2 regions of the Paenibacillus favisporus genome follow, and region 2 is predicted to be linked to the other one. Evidence: riboswitches for the same ligand, from Rfam matches in the RefSeq annotation. Region 2 holds a riboswitch; the other holds the start of a gene.
The links. Region 2 has a riboswitch for S-adenosylmethionine ahead of ABID47_RS27330 (methionine ABC transporter ATP-binding protein). Riboswitches for the same ligand answer to the same signal wherever they lie in the genome.
Positions count from the first base shown of each region.

Region 1: it holds a riboswitch for S-adenosylmethionine, as region 2 does, so the genes downstream of both, metA (homoserine O-acetyltransferase MetA) here and ABID47_RS27330 (methionine ABC transporter ATP-binding protein) in region 2, are expected to answer to the same signal.

Region 1 is NZ_JBEPLV010000002.1:47,007-57,112, forward strand. It holds gene ABID47_RS08290 (ROK family transcriptional regulator) at 1-248, shown strand, start outside; gene ABID47_RS08295 (HRDC domain-containing protein) at 431-1,438, shown strand; gene corA (magnesium/cobalt transporter CorA) at 1,564-2,499, opposite strand; SAM riboswitch class I at 2,925-3,051, shown strand; gene metA (homoserine O-acetyltransferase MetA) at 3,174-4,109, shown strand; gene ABID47_RS08310 (PLP-dependent transferase) at 4,134-5,318, shown strand; gene ABID47_RS08315 (aminotransferase class I/II-fold pyridoxal phosphate-dependent enzyme) at 5,315-6,496, shown strand; gene mqnC (cyclic dehypoxanthinyl futalosine synthase) at 6,683-7,816, shown strand; gene ABID47_RS08325 (putative sporulation protein YtxC) at 8,199-9,098, shown strand; gene thrS (threonine--tRNA ligase) at 9,508-10,106, shown strand, end outside.
Region 2 is NZ_JBEPLV010000007.1:212,375-222,480, reverse strand. It holds gene ABID47_RS27360 (putative polysaccharide biosynthesis protein) at 1-96, shown strand, start outside; gene ABID47_RS27355 (DUF2515 family protein) at 129-1,505, opposite strand; gene ABID47_RS27350 (thioredoxin family protein) at 1,646-1,990, shown strand; gene ABID47_RS27345 (COX15/CtaA family protein) at 2,300-3,295, shown strand; gene ABID47_RS27340 (UbiD family decarboxylase) at 3,397-5,163, shown strand; gene ABID47_RS27335 (Cthe_2314 family HEPN domain-containing protein) at 5,188-5,907, shown strand; SAM riboswitch class I at 5,997-6,132, shown strand; gene ABID47_RS27330 (methionine ABC transporter ATP-binding protein) at 6,285-7,301, shown strand; gene ABID47_RS27325 (methionine ABC transporter permease) at 7,301-7,969, shown strand; gene ABID47_RS27320 (MetQ/NlpA family ABC transporter substrate-binding protein) at 8,108-8,956, shown strand; gene ABID47_RS27315 (SDR family oxidoreductase) at 9,244-10,029, shown strand; gene ABID47_RS27310 (DUF1349 domain-containing protein) at 10,017-10,106, opposite strand, start outside.

The DNA.
Region 1 (10,106 bases), on a different contig from region 2:
AAATCTCTTATAATTTAATCCAATACAGCGCTCCGGATGCTGTGTTCCTTTCCTCACGATTTATCGCCTTTTTCCCATACCTACTAGACGAGATTATTAAAGAATATTCTTCACTTGATCCGCTTGGCTCCACACAAATTATTTCGCTTGACCACCATATTCATGAATTAACGCTCTTTGGCGGAGTTGCTTTGGTTTCCAGGAAAATTCTCGGATTGGAATCGCATGATTTATTTTTTACCAAGTAATCCGGGCATTTACGATGAACCGGAATGAAATTGGCGAAAAACCCATTGACCATTTTACATAATATGGTATGATCAACTATAACAGCACATCTGCACGAATGGGGAAGCACCTCTCTTAATTTAAGAGAGGTGCTTTTTTGCGTTGTGCTGATTACCCTACGTGGATGGAGGAATTGGTGAACATGCAAATCGTTTTTATGAACCGGCTTGTGAAGGATGCGGGAAGCGAGGGAGAAAAGCTCGCGCAGGTATGGATCGGCGAAGAGGAGGGAACCTGGCATCTCGGATGGAGAGATCTGGAGATGACCGGGGAAGCCATGGATACCGCTTGGTATGAAGGCGGTTCCTGGAATGAGATGCTGTACATTTACAGACACGGCCTGGCGGTCAAGCTCGGCGAAGGATTCCGCCCGCTGATCGACGGCACGTTCCATGAGGAAGAGGAGCTGAAGGGCCGCAGTCATGCTGTACAGAAGCTGTACTGCTACAGCGAACTGCACAACAACGAGGAGCTGTACGCCGAACTCACCGCCTGGCGGAGAAGGAAGGCGGCCAGCGAACGCAAGGCTCCTTATTTTATCGCCAGCAACCGGGTGCTCCGTCTGATCAGCGCCTTCGTGCCGCATACGATCGAAGAGCTGCTGCAGCTTCCTGGCGTCGGGGAGAGCAAGGCGTCGGAGTACGGAGCCGACCTGATCGAGATTGCGGGAACCGTGGAGCGCAGCCACGAATTTCCGCTGGATTGGGTGAATGACGCCCTGGACGACCAGTCATATCTATCGTGGACCTACAAGCAGAAGGAGCATAAGTACAAGCAGGACCTGGATAAATATCGTACCCGGCGCACCATGCTGAAGGGAATTTATGAGGGGATGAACCTGCAGCAGCTGGAACAGGAATGCGGTCTGCCGCGCAGAGATTTGGTGGAGGCGCTGGAGCAGCTGGAGAAGGAAGGGTATGATACCGAGCGGCTGATCCAAAGCGAGCTGGAGGAGGTGCCGAATGAGGAGCAGGAGCTGGTGTGGGCCGCGTTGGAGGAGCTGGGCGACGCGCTCTTGAAGCCGGTGCTGCTGCAAGTATACGGAGAGGATGCCGCCTCGGGAAGCGGCATGGAGCAGCGTTATGAGCGGATCCGGCTGATCCGCATCCGGTACCGCCGGCAGCCCGGCAGCCGCAGAAGCGTGGGGTGAACGGTATGCTTCCCCGCCGGAGTTACGGATGGTGACCATGCAAAAAGGACGAAGGCTCTAACCGCATGCGGCCGTCTCCTTCGTCCTGTTTTCCAATGCATGATGATGGGGTGATGCGCTGACTTTCAAATCCAGTCTTTTTTCTTGAAAATGACAACCATGCCGAGACCAAGGACGAGCATGATGCCGAGGATCATGAAATAACCGTATTTCCAATGAATTTCCGGAATGTTATCGAAGTTCATGCCATAGATTCCTGTAATGATCGTCAATGGCATGAAAATCACGGTCATGGCCGTAAACACTCTCATGATCTCGTTCGCGCGGTTGGCGATACTTGACTGGTAGGCCTCGCGCAAGTTGCTCATCAGATCGCGGTACGTATCGAATGTTTCGGAAATTTTGACCGCATTTTCGTAAATGTCGCTGAAATATTTTTGCAGCTGATCGTCAATCAGCCGGAGGTCTTTTTTATTTAACGTATTTATGACATCCTTCTGCGGACCCAGCACTTTTTTAAGCCACAGAATCTCGCTTCGGAGACCGATAATTTCGTTCAAATGGGACTTTTTCGTGTGCATGAGAATGTCTTCTTCGAGCTTCTCGATTTTGGCTTCGATCCGGTCGCCGACTACAAAGTAGTTGTCAACCACGAGGTCGATCAGCAGGTACAGAAAACGGTCCGGTCCGCTGACTTCCTGTTCCCACAGGATCGGCTTCAGCGTCCGCAGCTCGTTGATTTTCTGTTTCGTCACCGTAATGATGAAGTGTCTTCCGAGGAAAACGTTCAGTGCGCGCAGAAAAATCTCCTCGTCGTCAAACCGGATGCTGTTGACCACGATAAAATAGTGGTTTTCGTAAATTTCGATCTTCGGGCGCTGCTCCTCTTCGCTGAGACAGTCTTCAACCGCCAGATCATGCAGCGAAAACAGCGGCTGCAGCTCCGCGAGGTCGTCGACGTCGGCGTCGATCCAGTAAAAGCCGGCCAAAGGCGGGGTTAGTACAGTTTGAAGGTCATCGATCGGAGTAAATACTCCTTCGTTTACCAACCGGATTTTCATATGACTTCACTCCTTGCTCAAGATGTTTGAGCATAGAAAAGAAATCAGCGCTGCCGGTCAGCGGGATTTGGGGGAGTACTGAATAAACGTACGGGCATGAAAACGAAAACTTCCCTCTGCCGGCAAGCTGATCTCAGGTCTATGCAGTTGTGTTTTCCATGCATTCAGCTTCGGGCTCGGGTCGCCTTCCATCTTTCATGTCACCTCAGTCATATCGGGGGTATGAAACACTTGTCTAGTATAACGCCGGGTTTTATTCCTTTCAAGAACAAAATGGCGGCCGGCAGGTCCCGATAACAGGGTATGGAAGCGACCTTCGATCGGTGCACGAAATGCTGCCGAAAATGACAAATCCGCGTCTTGACGAAGGATGGGCTTATGATTTAAAGTAAGGAACAAGACAATGAAAAATTGAATACAGCGAAATCTTATCAAGAGCAGGTGGAGGGACTAGCCCGATGAAACCCGGCAACCGGCGGTATTTACGCACGGTGCTAATTCTTGCAGGAGCATGGCAGCGGCCTTTAGGCGTTGTCTCCTGACAGATGAGAGAGGCGCGGTAATGAGCGTGTAATGACCTTTCTCTTTTGTGTGGGAAAGGTCATTTTTGTATACTCGGCTTCTTCTCAAGCTACGATTTTCGCGGTCTTCAGAAAAAAGGAGAGATGATAACGATGCCGATCAAGATTCCCGACACTTTACCGGCGAAAGAAGTCCTTACCCGGGAAAATATTTTCGTCATGGACGATACCAAAGCGTATCACCAGGACATCCGTCCGCTGCGCATCGCGATTCTCAATCTGATGCCGACCAAGGAAACGACAGAAACCCAGCTTCTCCGCCTGCTTGGGAACTCGCCGCTGCAGGTCGACATTGTGCTGCTTCATCCGGGCTCCCATATTTCCAAGAATACGCCTTCGGAGCACCTGAAGTCGTTCTACAAAACGTTCGAGGAAGTGAAGCACCGCCGTTTTGACGGTATGATCATCACCGGCGCGCCGGTCGAAAAAATGGATTTTGAAGACGTGAACTATTGGGATGAGCTCCGCGAGATTATGGACTGGACCAAAACGAACGTCACTTCGACGATGCATATTTGTTGGGCCTCCCAGGCCGGATTGTTCCACCATTACGGCATTCCGAAGTGGGACCTGAAGGAGAAATGCTTCGGCGTATTCCCGCACCGGGTGATGAAGAACAACGTGAAGCTTCTCCGCGGCTTCGACGATGTATTCTATGTACCGCACTCCCGCCACACCGAGGTGCGGCGCGAGGATATTGAGCATGTGGAGGAGCTGGAGATCCTCTCGGAGTCAGAGGAAGCCGGCATCCATATGGTAGCAAGCAAGGACGGCAAGCAGATCTTTGTGGCAGGCCACTCCGAATACGATCCGGATTCGCTGAAATGGGAGTATGAGCGCGATATCGCGAAAGGCATGGACATGAAAATTCCGGTCAACTACTACCCGAACGACGATCCGAATCAGGCTCCGCTCGCCATCTGGCGCTCGCATGCCAACTTATTATTCTCAAATTGGCTGAATTACTATGTATATCAGGAGACTCCTTATGATATCGGGGAGAGTCTTGAAGTCTGGCCGCAAATTTAGTCGACCCTACAGGAGGATACGCATATGGAAAAGGAACCATGGAAAATTGAAAGCAGATTGGCCCAAATCGGCTCCGTCGAAGAACCCGTGACCGGAGCGGTAAACTTCCCGATTTATCAGGCAACCGCCTTCCGCCATCCGAAGCTTGGGCAAAGCACCGGTTTTGATTACGCACGGACCGCCAGCCCGACCCGCAAAGTGCTCGAAGCCGCGGCAGCGAAGCTGGAATCCGGGGACGCCGGCTTTGCCTGCAGCTCAGGCATGGCTGCGCTGCAAACCATCTTCACCCTGTTCAGCCAGGGCGATCACCTGATCGTTTCGCTGGACCTGTACGGTGGTACATACCGTCTGCTGGAAAGAATCCTTTCCAAATACGGGGTTACCGCGACGTATGTCGACACCAACAATCTGGACGAGCTGGAACAGTCCAGACGCCCGAATACAAAAGCGGTGTTTATCGAGACGCCGACGAATCCGCTCATGATGATTACGGACATCGAGGCCGTCTCCAATTGGGCGCACCGCCACGGCTTGCTGTCCATCGTGGACAATACGCTCCTCACGCCGTTCTTCCAGCGTCCGATCGAGCTCGGCGCGGATATCGTCGTACACAGCGCGACCAAGTATTTGGGCGGACATAACGATGTCCTTGCAGGTTTGATCGTGACCAAAGGCAAAGAGCTGTCCGAGGAAATAGCGTTTCTGCACAATTCCATCGGGGCAGTGCTCGGGCCGACGGATTCCTATCAGCTCATGAAAGGAATGAAGACGCTGGCCCTGCGGATGGAGCGCCATGAAAGCAACGCAACGGCGATGGCCAAGTACCTCCAGACGCATCCTGCGGTTGCCGAAGTGTTCTATCCGGCGCTTCCGGACCATCCGGGACATGACATCCAAAGCCGGCAGTCCCGGGGGAATACGGGGATCTTCTCCTTTAAGGTGAAGGATGCCCGGTACGTAGAGCCCGTGCTTCGCCACATCCAGCTGATCGCCTTTGCGGAAAGCCTTGGCGGCGTCGAGTCGCTGATGACCTATCCGGCCGTGCAGACGCATGCCGATATACCGGAAGAAATCCGCAAAGCCGTCGGCGTCGACGACCGCCTGCTCCGTTTCTCGGTGGGCATCGAGCATATCGATGACCTGATTGCGGATCTGGGCGGCGCATTGGATGCCGCGATCAAGGAAGTGGAAGGGAGCAGCCAAGGATGAGTGATTTGGGCAAAGGACATCAGGACAAAGGCAAGCAGGAGCGGAAATTCGCGACCAAGCTGCTCCATTTCGGCTCGGAAATCGATGGCGCGACGGGAGCCTCCAGCGTGCCGATCTATCAGGCATCTACGTTCCACCATGCAGATATCTTCAATCCGCCGGTGCATGATTACAGCCGTTCGGGCAATCCGACGCGCCAGGCGCTGGAAGACTATATCGCCCTGCTCGAAGGCGGGGTGCGCGGGTTCGCCTATTCGTCGGGCATGGCGGCCATTTCGAGCACGTTTATGCTTCTGTCGGCCGGCGACCACATGATCGTGACCGAGGACGTATACGGCGGAACGTACCGCCTGCTTACAAGCATTTTGAACCGGCACGGCATTGAGAGCACTTTCGTCGACATGACCGACCTGGATCAGGTGAAGGCTGCGCTGAAGCCGAACACCAAGGCTGTATATATGGAAACCCCGTCGAATCCGACGCTGAAAATTACCGATATCGAAGCCGTCACCAAGTGGGCCAAGGAACATGATCTGCTCACCATGGTAGATAACACGTTTATGACGCCGTATTACCAGCGTCCCATCGAGGTGGGTGTGGATATCGTACTGCACAGCGCCACGAAGTTCCTTGGCGGACACAGCGATGTGCTGGCCGGTCTGGCCGTCGCCCGTACCGAGGAAATCGGCCGCCAGCTGAAGCAGCTGCAGAACGGCCTGGGAACGGTGCTGGGCGTACAGGAGAGCTGGCTGCTGATGCGGGGCATGAAAACATTGCAGGCACGCATGAAGCACAGCGAAGAGAGCGCGGCCGTACTGGCCGCTTGGCTCAAAGGGCGCCAGGATATTACGCAGGTCTTTTACCCGGGGCTCATCGATCATCCCGGCAGAGAAATTCACGAGAAGCAGTCCACCGGCTACGGGGCCGTCGTCTCGTTTGACGTGGGCTCCGGCGAGCGGGCCAAGCAGGTGCTGAACCGCGCGCAGATCCCGCTCGTGGCCGTCAGCCTGGGCGCGGTGGAGAGCATTTTGTCCTATCCGGCGATGATGTCCCATGCGGCAATGCCGGCAGAGGTTCGGCTGGAGCGCGGCATTACTGACGGGCTGCTCCGCTTCTCGGTCGGCCTCGAGGACGTCGACGATCTGATCGCCGATCTGGATCAGGCGCTTCAAGGTTAAATCATCAAACAGGCACCGCTTCGGCGGTGCCTTTCCTTCGTCCAGCCCGAGATGCCCGCGTCAGCCTGCGTTCGGCCAACGGATTCTATGAATTTCGTTTGCCCTGTGCGCCAATTGTGTTAAGATGGTATTGGTCATGTTTTAATTTATGTTACAAAATTCACATATGATAGGAGGCTGCCAAATATGAGTGCGGTTGACCGTATCCTGGATAAAGCACTGCGGGGCGAACGCCTGAATTTGGAAGACAGCGTGACATTGTTCGAAAGCGACGAAGTGGAGAAAATGGGTCATGCTGCCGATATCATGATGAAGAGGGTTCATCCCGATCCAATTACGACTTTCGTCATCGGACGGAACGTCAATTATACAAACGTGTGCGATACATACTGCACATTTTGCGCATTTTACCGTGTCCCTGGGCACAAAGAAGGGTATACCTTGCCGGACGAAGTGATTTTCCAAAAAATCAAGGAAACCGAAGACGTAGGCGGCACGGAAATTTTGATGCAGGGCGGAACGAACCCGTACCTTCCGTTCGATTACTACACGAACCTGCTGAAGGGCATCAAGCAGCGGTTCCCGAACATCACGATGCACTCCTTCTCGCCGGCGGAAATCCGCAAAATGGTGGAAGTATCGGGGCTGTCTCTGGAACAAGTCATGCGCGAGCTGAAAGCGGCGGGACTGGATTCCCTGCCGGGCGGCGGCGCCGAAATCCTCGACGACCGGATTCGCTCCAAGATCAGCCGGCATAAAGGAACCTGGCGCGACTGGATGGACGTCATGCAGATGGCGCACAAAATCGGCATGAACACGACGGCCACGATGGTCATCGGTTTCGGTGAATCGATGGAAGAGCGCGCCCTGCATATGCTGCGCATCCGCGACGCGCAGGACGAATGTATTGCGAACGGCTACGACTCCAAAGGCTTCCTCGCCTTTATTCCGTTCACGTTCCAGCCGGACAATACGGGCTTGAAGCGGGAACGCGAAACGCCGGAAGCATATTTGAAGACGGTGGCGATCGGCCGCCTGGTGCTGGACAACGTGCCGAATTTGCAGTCCTCCTGGGTCACGATGGGACCGGAAGTGGGCAAATTGTCGCTCAGCTACGGCTGCAACGACTTCGGCAGCACCATGATGGAAGAGAACGTCGTGTCCTCCGCCGGTGCGGTGCACAAGGTTAACATCACTTCCATCCTGCAGCTCATCCGCGAAGCAGGTAAAATCCCGGCGCAGCGGAACACGAGATACGAAACGCTTCGCGTCTTTGAAGAAGGTTCCCAGGTGGAACGCGACTTCGTCATGCAGAACTAGAACGGATCTTAAATATTTTTTGATACGACCGGCCGCCTCGTTTATGCGAGGCGGTTTTTTGTGTTGTACAAAAGGCCAAGGGTACGTACCGGTGCAGGGCAACGCACTGCTCGTAAAGGTCAAGGCCGCGGGCCGGCTGACTTGACAACCCATCGATTTCAGATATGAATAGGGGCCTCTTCCTTTGGTGTTCAAAGGGGGAGGCCCCTTATTATTTCCCGGCAAAAGGTACCTTTTTTATTCAGCGGAAACCCCCGTTTACCAAGCATTTCATGTCGATTTTAACTGAGAAATGTTAGCCTGTTTTCCATCGATCCCTCCCGTATATCCCCCCGGCTAAAACATATACTTTGTAAGAAGGAATTTGAAAGGAGTGTTCTCCATGGAACTGTTCAGCATAGCAGCCCGAACCTTTAGTCCGCGGGAAGCGGAGGAATATAAGCGCATGGTTTCGGAAGCGAACCAGGTTTTACATAACAAGTACAAATCACTCGCAATCAGCTGTACGGTCCATGAGGAGATGATGCTGTGGAGCTGCCGGGAGGACGATCCGCGGTTCTTCAAGGAGCATCATCTGCAGCAGGTGTACGCCGCTGCCGCCAAGACGGTGGCCCATTATATTTTGCAGGAAAAAGAGCAGCGGCTGATCGAGAAGATTCTGGCCGATGATTTTGATTTTCCCGATCCGGAGGAAAAAAAGCAAATTTTGAAGCACTGCCGGATGAGCCTGGAAAAAAGCTCCGAAGGGGGCGCATGGTCCCGCCGTTACGATATGCTCGTTCGCGGCATCAAGCAGTGCCTGAGCGAACGGCCGCTGCTCCATGTTGACGGTTTTCTGACCTTTCGTGCCGCTGCTTACATTAAAGAGCTGAAGGAAGTCGTGGAGTACGCGGTGGATGAGTTTTTGATGGACCGGCAGTATGAGGAGTTTGTCAGTATTCTGAAATACTTCGTCTATTTCCAGCAGCCGCAGGTGCCGATCGCCCATGTCATTCATAAGGGAGGCCAGGATTTGCTCGTGCTGGACGGCGACTTAAGGCCGCTGGAGTACCGTCATGACGAAGGTGTTGTGGTGGAGCGGCTGGACCAGCAGGACCTGCAAATGGAGGATACGGTCGTCACGACGCTGATTTCCGTGTCCCCTGCCAAAATCGTCATTCATACGCGGGAACCCCATATGACCGTCGTTCGCACGCTGATGCAAATTTTCGATGAGCGGGTGGAAATTTGCCGTTACTGCCCGGACTGCCATGCCTATTTCCGCGAAACAGGGAAGATATAGCTTGACTCGCCGCTGGACAGGGATTTATAATTACACATAATTCGATAAAAGCGTCGACAGAGACATGGACCTGAAGATACGGACGGTCAGAGAGAGGGAACTTGGCTGAAATTTCCTCACGAATTCCGGCTTCGGTCTACCCCTCTACAGCTGCGGTTTGGAACCTGTTTACCCGGATTCTTGATCAGTCGGGGAAGCTCAGTATAAGCCGCCGGGTCATTCCGTTATCTGATGCTGAAGGACAGCCATCTCGTATTCACCGGGAACAGGGAATATGGAGGTCTGTCGAAGTTGGGTGGAACCACGGGTACAAACACTCGTCCCTTGTATAGGGATGGGTGTTTTTTGCGTTGCCTGTACGATTTTGAAAAGGGCGGCTGTCCGCCGAAATGCCAAGGAGGAATACAACGTGTCAGTAAGCATCAAACTGCCAGACGGCTCGGTTCGCGAATATGCGGACGGAAGCACTATTGAAGACGTCGCCGCTTCGATCAGCAGCGGCCTGAAGAAAAATGCGGCCGCAGGGAAATTGAACGGCATTGTCGTCGATTTGTCCACCCCGCTCGTGGAAGGAGCCGCGGTGGAAATCGTTACGCTTGATTCGCCGGAAGGCCTCGAAGTAATGCGCCACAGTACGGCGCACTTGACGGCCCAAGCCGTGAAGCGCCTGTTCGGGGCCAAAGAGGTCAAGCTCGGCGTCGGACCTGTCATCGAGGACGGATACTACTACGACATGGATTTGGAGCATCCGCTCAATCCGGAAGATCTGCAGAAGATCGAAAAAGAAATGGAGCGTATCGTAGGCGAAAACCTGCCGATCGTCCGCAAGGAAGTCAGCCGCAAGGAGGCGCTGGACATTTTCGGCGAGCTCGGGGATCCCTACAAGCTCGAACTGATCAACGCGCTGCCTGAAGACAGTGTCATCACCATCTATGAGCAGGGCGAATTTTTCGACCTGTGCCGCGGACCACATCTGCCTTCCACCGGCAAAATCAAGGTGTTCAAACT
Region 2 (10,106 bases):
CAGGAGCTGTCCAGCTATCCACGTATCCTGCAGAAGGCGCTGCGTCCGCTGATGCGCCTGCAGCCGTCCCGGTTGAAATCGCAGGAACGGGGTTAATACGGTCCATGCCGCATCAGTTTATAGACAAGCTAATACGTTGAAGTCACAGCCCTCCCGACATCGTGCGTGAGGGCTGTTTTTTGCAGCGCGTACCGGTGGGCATGCGTCATTTCGATCATAAAGGGCCGTCTCGGCCGGCTTACGTAATGAATCGCATCCTCATTTTTGAACCAGTCATAACGCGGGATCGGTTCGCTGTACAGGTCATGCCACACGTCGTGCAGGAGCGGGCTGTACAGGCGCCGGCCTCCGGGGAGCCATTCCTGCTTCATCAGCTCGACACTTTCCAGAGGGGAGTTCAGCGTGTTTTTCTTGTCATGGGTAAACAGCTGCGGCCAATATTCGCTCCGTGAACCGCGATGCTCGACGACTGAGGCGAACGAGTGCACGCCGGACAATACATCCTCGTAACCGAACAGAGTGGCGTAAAGCGCTTTGCCGAAGGCAATCCTCTCGTTCAAGCTGGAGAACTGTTCCAGAATGAGTCCGACCATAGAATCGGCGGCGTAGCCGGCTGACTCGCGGATCCGGGACTTTTCTTCGGGGGTATGGAACACGTCGGCTTCGAGCTCCGGGATATGCGGCAGCATCGGGAAGACGACTTGATTCATCTGAAATTTGCTGTGCATGGAAAATGCCTTTTTACGGAGGACCCGGCTTTGATAATAACCGTTCTGCACGACGCGGCCCTCAATATAGTTTTGTTCATTGATGATCAGCCCGACGGCAAGCAGGGCGCTGTCCCGTTCAATCCAGAAGCGGTCCCAGAACGGGCTCATGAACGCCGACACGCCAAAGCTCGGGAGCAGGTGAAACAAGCTCCGTCCAAGGCGTCGGCTGTGACTGTACAACAGAAGCTGGGGGTAGGCGTCCTGAAAAATGAGCGCGTTGCACCGCTCCAGCATCCGGTACAGGTCCTCCCGGGCGGAAGGCTCCATCAGATCGGACATGAGTCCGCCCTTCAGGTCGCTCATATTCCAGCCGGCGTTCCGCGACACCATGTGGGCCAAAAAGGACCAATGGAGCTCGGGATACTCCCGGTAGCAATCGTAATAGGCCTTCGTCCGCGTAATGTTGCTGCGGTTGGCCTCCCGGGTGCGGGTCCGGATCGTATGAAGAATGTCCTGCTCTTCCTGGGAGCGGGCATTCGTATCGCGGGGATAAGCCAGATGGTGGCGCATTTCCCGCATCCGGCCGATGTCGCTGGCCATCCGGTCCAGCTGGTCGCGGATACTCTGGGCGGACGTCTCCTTCCAGTTGAGCGGCCGGCGGCGCCGGGTCAGCTGCCGCGAGGCCTTCCAGCCGGCGGCTTTGCCGCGGGCGACCTCGGCGGCCGTCTTCGGCAGGGCCGACATGATCCGGATCCAGGCGGGTACAAGGGTGCGCTGCGCAGATGTTACCGGCATGACCGCATCCTCCTTTCTTGTAAACCTCACATTACTTTCAGTATGGCTAAAAAATTTGACTTCCACTCGGTATTTTGATTCACTAAGAGAAGAAATGGACAAGAATTGGACAAGATATGGGATAGAAAGGGCGGATATCCATGCAAAAAATTACTTCTCAAGCCGAATTTCAAGTCGCAATCCAGTCTCCGAGACTGACCGTAGCCGTATTTAAAGCGGACTGGTGCTCGGACTGCAAATTTATGGACCCGTTTATGCCGGACGTGGAAACGAAATTTTCGAACGATCTGACGCTTGTCGAAGTGGACGTGGATCAAGTCGGTGACCTCAGCCAGGAGCTGAACATTTTGGGCATACCGAGCTTTGTGGCCTTTTCGGACGGCCGGGAGCTGGTGCGGCTGGTAAACAAGCTTCGCAAATCGCGCGAAGAAATCGAGGGATTCCTGAATACGGCGCTGGACGTATACAGAACGATTCATAAATAAGCTAATTCGCACCGCTCTTGCCGCACAGAGGCATTTGAGGCGGTGCTTTTCTCTTTAAAGAGCAGCTTCATGGCATGGCTGTACGGAACCGAAGGTATTCGGGTTTCACTACCATTTGGCCGAACCGGCAGCGAAGCAAAGCCCCACTTCGTGGGGCTGTTTCATTTCTCCGACATTTCTCCGACATTTTGTCACAAAGTGGCCGTGATGTATGTCAAGGAATCAGGTATAATAGATGAGATTGGTAAAATATTGAGGTACCTGTCTTCAGTGGTAAAGTTTTTATTATGAGCAGCAGGTGAGAGAATTTTGAATACCAGACAATTGAAATGGCTCAGTTATTTAACGTTTGTCGTGATGTTTTTTGCGACGTTCGGCGGAACCGTGGTCACCAAGACCGATTCCGGACTCGGATGCGGGCATGAATGGCCGCTGTGTCACGGTGAGTTCGTTCCGGCGCATACCATCGCCTCATTAATTGAATATTCGCACCGGCTGGTCAGCGGGCTGGCAGGACTTACAGCAGTCGCGGTGGTGATCGCCTTCCATCTGTTCGCCAAGAACCGGCGCGACCTGCGCACGTATTCGGTGTTGACCCTAATTTTCGTATTGGTTCAGGCTGTCATGGGGGCAATGGCCGTCGTGTACGACCAGTCCTCGGCCGTGCTTGCCTTCCACTTCGGTTTCTCGCTGATCGCGTTTGCCAGCTCGCTGATGCTGGCCTTAGGCGCCCGCAGGATGGACAAACTGGGCGAGGCTTCGTACCCGTCCGGCGGTACGTCGCGCGTCAACGCGACCTTCCGCGGTTATACATGGGCCGTAACCATCTACTCCTATATCGTCGTTTATATCGGAGCATATGTCAGCCATACCAACTCGGCGGGAGGCTGCCTGGGATGGCCGCTGTGCAACGGGAAGTTCATTCCCGAGCTGTCCGGAGGGGTGACTATCGCGTTTGTCCACCGGATCGCGGCACTGCTGCTGCTGATCGCGATCGCCGTACTGGCCGTCTGCGGCTACCGGCTGAACCGTGGGAACCGGGAGCTCCAGGGCCTCGGCATCGCCGCGGTAACGTTGTGCCTGATGCAGGTGTTCAGCGGGGCGGCGATCGTGTCGACGCTGAACAAGCCGGAGGTTTACATCTTTTCCGCGCTGCTGCACAATCTGCTGATTTCGTCTCTGTTCGGCGTGCTCTGTTATTTGAGCGTACGTGTCTGGCAGACCGGAAGGGCGACGCTTCAGCAGCCGAAGTCCGCTTCGGCCGCCCGGGGAATCGGCTTTGAGCCGCAGGGCGGCAAACGATGAACTGAATACCGCTGCACATCCAAAGTCCGCGAAGTGATTCGAGGGCTTTGTTTGTAAGTTTATTTATTATTTTTTGGCTTATTCTGGAGAGGAATGATCGTGTGAGCTATCAAAATTTACGCCAATGGCTCGAAGCCTTGCGCAAGGAAAATGACCTGAAAGTGATCGAGGCTCCCGTGGATCCGTACCTGGAGCTGGCGGAGATCCACCGCCGGGTCATCGACGAACAGGGGCCGGCGCTGCTGTTTACGAATGTACAGGGGACTCCGTTTCCCGTGGCTACGAATCTGTTCGGTACCAGCCGGCGCGTAGATATGGCGTTCGGACCGCGTCCGGAGGAGCTGATGAAGTCCCTGGTGGGTGCGCTCGATACGATGCTCCCGCCGACGCTGTCGGCGCTGTGGAATGAACGCGGCCTGATCAAGGACATTCTAAAGGTAGGCATGAAAACCGTTCCGATGGGCGATGCACCTGTGCTCGGCGTCTCCCGCAGCGACCAGCCGCTGAAAGACCTGCCGCGGGTCACAAGCTGGCAGGAAGACGGCGGCCCGTTCATTACGCTGCCCCTCGTTTATACGGAGAGCCCATCGCGGCCCAAGGACCACAATCTGGGCATGTACCGCATGCAGATTTATGACAACCAGACGACCGGTATTCACTGGCAGATCCATAAGGGCGGCGGCTTCCATTACCACGAAGCCGAGCAGCGCGGGGAAGCGCTGCGCATGACGACGTTCCTTGGCGGACCGCCGGCCCTGATCGCGTCGGCGATTGCGCCGGGCCCGGAAATGCTGCCCGAGCTGCTGCTCACGTCTATGATTCTTGGCGAAAAGCTGCCGATGGTGGAAAATCCGCTCGGCGGGCACCGGATTCCGGCGGAAGCCGAGTTTGCGATCAGCGGCCTCGTCCCGCCGTTCGAACGGCGTCCGGAAGGCCCGTTCGGGGACCATTACGGCTATTACTCCCTGATGCATGACTTTCCGGTCTTTCACGTCAACCATATGTGGCACCGCAAGGACGCCATTTATCCGGCGACGATCGTAGGCAAGCCGCGGCAGGAGGACTATTTCATGGGCGAATTTCTGCAGCGTCTGCTGTCGCCGGCGTTCCCGCTCGTCATGCCTTCGATCAAATCGCTGTGGACGTATGCCGAGACGGGATTCCATGCCCTTGCTTCGGCTATTGTCCGCGTCAGTTACTCCCGCGAAGCGCTCGTATCCGCCTTCCGGATGCTGGGCGAAGGTCAGTTGTCCCTGACCAAATTTCTGATCCTGACCGACCAGCCGGTCGATCTCGAGAACGCCAGCGAGCTGCTGGAAACGGTGCTTGCGCGGTTTAACCCGGCCGTCGATCTGTTTATATTTAATAAGACATCCCACGATACGCTCGATTACACCGGACGCAAGCTGAACCACGGCAGCAAGGCCGTGCTGATGGGGATCGGGGAGCCGGTTCGCGAGCTGCCGCGTGCTTATGAGGAGGGGCCGATCGCGGAGATCGAACAGATTGTTCCTTACTGCGGAGGATGCCTCCTTGTCTCAGGCGCAGGGTACGAGGACGAGCCGGAGCTGCCGGAGCGCCTGCTGCAGCGGCAGCAGGAGAAGGGAACCGAATGGCCGCTCGTCCTTCTGGTGGACGATGCCCGCCAGACGGCAGCCGACCAGACGTCCTTCCTGTGGACGGTGTTTACGCGCTTCAACCCGGCCACGGACATCTATGCGGGTGCCGAAGTGCGGAATCACCATCTGTCGTACCGACTGCCGATTGTAGTGGATGCACGCATGAAAACCGGGTATCCGGACGAACTGATTCCGCGGGAGGATATCGTCAAGAAGGTCGATGAACGCTGGAACAGTTATTTTGCGTAAATACTGATCAGGGAGAGAATGCCGATGCTGCGAACGCTGCTTGGAGAGATGCCCCGCCAAAATAACGGGCTGCTCGAAGATGCCATCGAAACGATGGTGGAGACGATCCATTTGCTCCAGGACGAGATCGAAAAGAATGAGGATCCCAGCCATGATTATCGCAAACTGGAGATATGGACACGCGGTTTGGTGTCTTCCCTGGACGAATTGGAGCAGAGCTGGTATGCCGCTTCCTTTTTCCGTCAATCGGTCAAGGCCGGTTATGTGGATGACATGACGATTGAGGAGCAGGCCGAGTACGCCAGGTACGTATACTTCTATAAAAACGGGTTTATCCGCGTGTTTTCCGTTCTGGACAAGCTCGGTACGGTGCTCAATGATCTGTTTGATCTGAACACGCAGAAGACCAAACCGCATTTTTCCTATTTTACGGTGCTCCGGCAGTTTCACTACATGAAAACCCATGAAGGCCTGGCCGGACAGCTGTCAAAGATCAAGGACGAATACAAGAGCGCCCTGAACGTGCTGCGCAAACGGCGCAATGCGGAGGTTCATTACATGAACTCCGAGATGCAGGATGACTTGTGGCAGCGGCACCAAGGTCTTAAGGATAAGGTCGAGCTGGAGGATCTGGACCAGCATTTGAGCGAGCTGAAGCAGGGGCTGGACATGGTATGCAAGTCGCTCTCGGCATCCTTTCATTACGCCAACAAGCTGTGGAAAAAGGAAGGTATGCATCCATAAAGGGATACAACAAATTTCCTTTTGACAAAGTGGGCAAATATATCTATACTGTAAAAATGAAAACACGTCATCATTAATTTCATAATCTTTTCTTATCGAGAGAGGCGGAGGGACAGGCCCGATGAAGCCCGGCAACCGATTTGAGCACGGCATCCGCCGTTACTCGAATGTCATGGTGCTAATTCCTACAAGCTGCAGCTTGAGCTGCAGGTTGGCAGATGAGAAGGCAGCGACTTTTACAAATAAGGGAGCCCCTTTTCTGATTCTGTCAGAGGGGCTTTTTATTTTGCCTGGATTCGATAGAATAGACTGGTCATTTAGATAGATTATGCGAACCCTATTCGGGTAGGATAGGGGGAAGAGAGGGGGCCCTTCGGTTGATCGAACTGAAGCAGCTGACGAAAAGGTACGGCCAAGGGGCAAAGGCGACGGAGGCTTTGTCCGGGCTGAACCTCAGCATTAATAAAGGAGAAATTTTCGGCGTGATTGGCCACTCGGGCGCAGGGAAGAGCACCTTGATTCGGTGCATGAACCTGCTGGAACGCCCGACCTCTGGAGAGGTGTGGGTAGGCGGCGTTAACCTGACGGGCCTGAGCAAGCAGCGGCTGCAGAACGAACGGCGGAAGATCGGGATGATTTTTCAGCATTTCAATCTGCTGAGCTCGGCAACGGTCTATGACAACATCGCCTTTCCGCTCCGGTTGGCCCGTAAGGGCAAGGCGGAGGTGGAGGCCAAGGTTAACGAGCTGATCGCGCTGGTCGGGCTGGAAGCCCATCGCAATAAATATCCGGCCCAGTTGTCTGGAGGCCAGAAGCAGAGAGTGGGCATCGCCCGCGCGCTGGCCAGCGATCCGCAGGTGCTGCTGTGCGACGAAGCCACTTCGGCGCTCGATCCGCAGACGACGGATTCAATCCTGAAGCTTCTGCTGGACATTAACAAGAGGTTCAATCTGACGATCGTCCTGATCACCCATGAGATGCACGTCATCCAGAGCATCTGCGACCGGGTGGCCGTGATCCATCAAGGCGGCATCGTTGAAGAGGGAGCGGTCACGGACGTATTCCTGAAGCCGCAGCACCCCGTGACCAAAGATTTTATCCGCGGGGAGCAGAGCCAGGGCGAACCGCTTGAGCTGGCTGCCCAGGCTTCCGGAACGGGTTCGGCGCAGGCTGTGAAAATTACGTTTCTCGGCAGCAAAACGTACGAGTCCATCCTGTCCCGGACCGTACGCGAGACGGGGGCGGATTTCGCCATCCTGCAGGGCACCATTTCCACCATTAAAGATACCCCGTACGGGCAGCTGATCGTCCGCTTTGAGGGCGGACGGGAGCAGATCGATGCGACGCTCGCGAAGCTGAGCGAGCAAGGGCTTGACGTGGAGGTGATGAACTGATGTGGGGTTTGGATTTTTCCTCGGTTGACTGGAACGAGATCGGCGTAGCCACCCTGGATACGCTGAAAATGCTCGGGGCTTCCGCGGTGTTCACCTTTATCCTCGGCCTTCCGATCGGCATCGTGCTGTTTATGGCATCACGCTCGACGACGGGCTGGGTGCGTGCCGTCTATGCGGTCATTTCCTTTATCGTGAACATCCTTCGTTCGGTCCCGTTTATCATCCTGATCGTCGCCCTGATCCCGGTCACGAAAGCGATCGTCGGCGTCACCTTCGGGGTGCTGGGGACGATTCCGCCGCTGGTGATCGCCGCTGCGCCGTTCTTCGCCAGACTGGTGGAAACATCGCTGCGCGAAGTGGACCGCGGCGTAATCGAGGCGGCGCATTCGATGGGCGCTTCGACCTGGCAGGTCATCACGCGGGTGCTGCTGCCCGAAGCAAGACCGGGCCTGCTGGCCGGAATTACGATTACGGTCGTGACACTCGTATCCTATACGGCGATGTCGGGGATGGTTGGCGGAGGAGGTCTCGGCGATTTGGCCATCCGCTACGGTTATTACCGCTATGAAACAACCGTCATGATTATTTCCGTCATCTTCATGATCGTGCTGGTGCAGCTGCTGCAAATGGCGGGCGACCGCCTGGTGCGTCACTTTACCAGAAAGTAAGGCGTACAACGTGTTTGGCTCACAGTCATGCATCCGGACCACCGGATTTGACCTGGAAAGGTAAGGCAGGTAACATCAAAGCACTGCCTTTCTAATATAAATCATATTATTCTTATGAATTTAAGGGGGATTTATCCAATGAAAAAATGGCTCGTTTCTTTTCTGACCTTGGCCCTGGTTGTCGTGCTCGCCGCTTGCGGCAGCAAGCCGAATAACAGCAGCAGCGATGCTGCGGGCGAATCGACGGACAAACCGGCTGCAGCCGAAACGGTTACATTGACGGTTGGCGCGACGGCGAAGCCTCATGCCGAAATTTTGAAGCATATCCAACCTGCGCTTGAAAAAGAGGGCGTGAAGCTCGTTATCAAAGAGTTCTCCGATTATGTGCAGCCGAACGTGCAGACGTTCCAGAAACAGCTCGACGCTAACTTTTTCCAGCATCAGCCTTACCTCGACAATGAAAACAAACAGCGCAAGATGGACCTTGTTCCGGTCGTAGGCGTTCACCTGGAGCCGCTTGGAGCTTATTCCAAGAAGTTGAAAAGCGCTGACGAAATTCCGGACGGCGCAACTGTCGGCATTCCGAACGATGCGACAAACGGCGGACGCGCGCTCAGCCTGCTGGCCAAACAAGGCTTGATTACTTTGAAGGATCCGAATAAAGTGGAATCTACGGTGAAGGACATTACCGCCAATCCGAAAAACCTGAAAATCAAGGAAAACGATGCAGCAATGCTGCCGCGTCAGCTGAGCGAATTCGACCTGGCCGTCATCAACACCAACTACGCGCTGGAAGCCAGCCTTGATCCAACGAAGGACGCACTCTTCATCGAAGGCAAAGACAGCCCTTATGTTAACATCCTGGTGGCCCGTCCGGACAACAAAGACTCCGACGCCATCAAGAAGCTGGCTGCTGCCCTGACTTCCGACGACGTGAAGAAGTTCATCGAAGACACGTATAAAGGTGCCGTTATCCCGGCATTCTAAAGCCTGCGCAATGGCGCAGCACAGCCGCAAGGGGTTCATCCCCTGCGGCTTTTTTATTTGCATCTGCGTCGGGCGGACATTTTTTATTTGGTTCGCTTTTCCTCGCGGCCCGGCTGTACTGGGTTTCCAAGTTGCGGCGGTGCAATGAAATCTTTTATACTATACAGGATCAATGATCTTGCGTGAGGTTTGTACATACATACACCATTATATTTTTAATAGGAATGATGTGTCATCGAATGGATCAAAGGATGGGAAGTTCGGATAGCAGAAAGGAGGGTGGCATTTTGAGGGGAAAGGTTGCCCTGATCACAGGCAGTGCCAAGGGACTTGGCAAAATGACGGCGCTCACGCTGGCACGTTCCGGCTGCGACGTTGCGCTTAATTATGTCCATAGCCGCCGCGAAGCGGAGGAACTGCGGGCGGTCATCGAGGGACTGGGCGTGCGCAGCATCGCCGTGCAAGCCGATGTCTCCGACACGGGCCAGCTGGAGCATTTGGTGGCTCGCGTCGAGTCCGAGCTTGGCAGTCCGGACATCGTCGTGAACAACGCGGGACCTTTTATCCGCGAGCGTAAACGGTTCTCCGATTATACCCAGGCGGAAATTTTGTCGCTCATCCAAGGCAATCTGGTCGGCACGATGCTGCTGGACCATTTGGTGCTGCCTGGGATGCGGACTAAGCGCTGGGGAAGAATCGTCCACTTCGGCTTCGGCCATGCGGCGGAATCGAGAGCGTGGCCGCACCGGGCGGTGTACGCCGCCGCCAAGACCGGACTGGTTTCTTTTACGAAGACGCTGGCGGTCGAGGAGGCCCCGTACGGCATTACGGTGAATATGGTGTGTCCCGGGGACATCCGCGGGGATAACAAAGAGAAGACCATTGCCGAGGTCGCCGGGTTGCAGGACGGAGAGACGCCGCGGGGGAGACCCGGCAGCGGCGAGGATATCGCGCGCGTGATCGAGTACTTGTGCCGCGACGCTTCCGATTTTATCACCGGCAACATTATGGACATCTCCGGCGGGCTGGATCCGATCCGTCCCTGGATTGGTCCGGCAGATCACGGGATGTGAGACCTCATTTGTTCACGTTGCAGCATGTAGAAGGCTATTCCGAGAGCTAATGCGCAATAGAAGCAGAGCACGGCAAA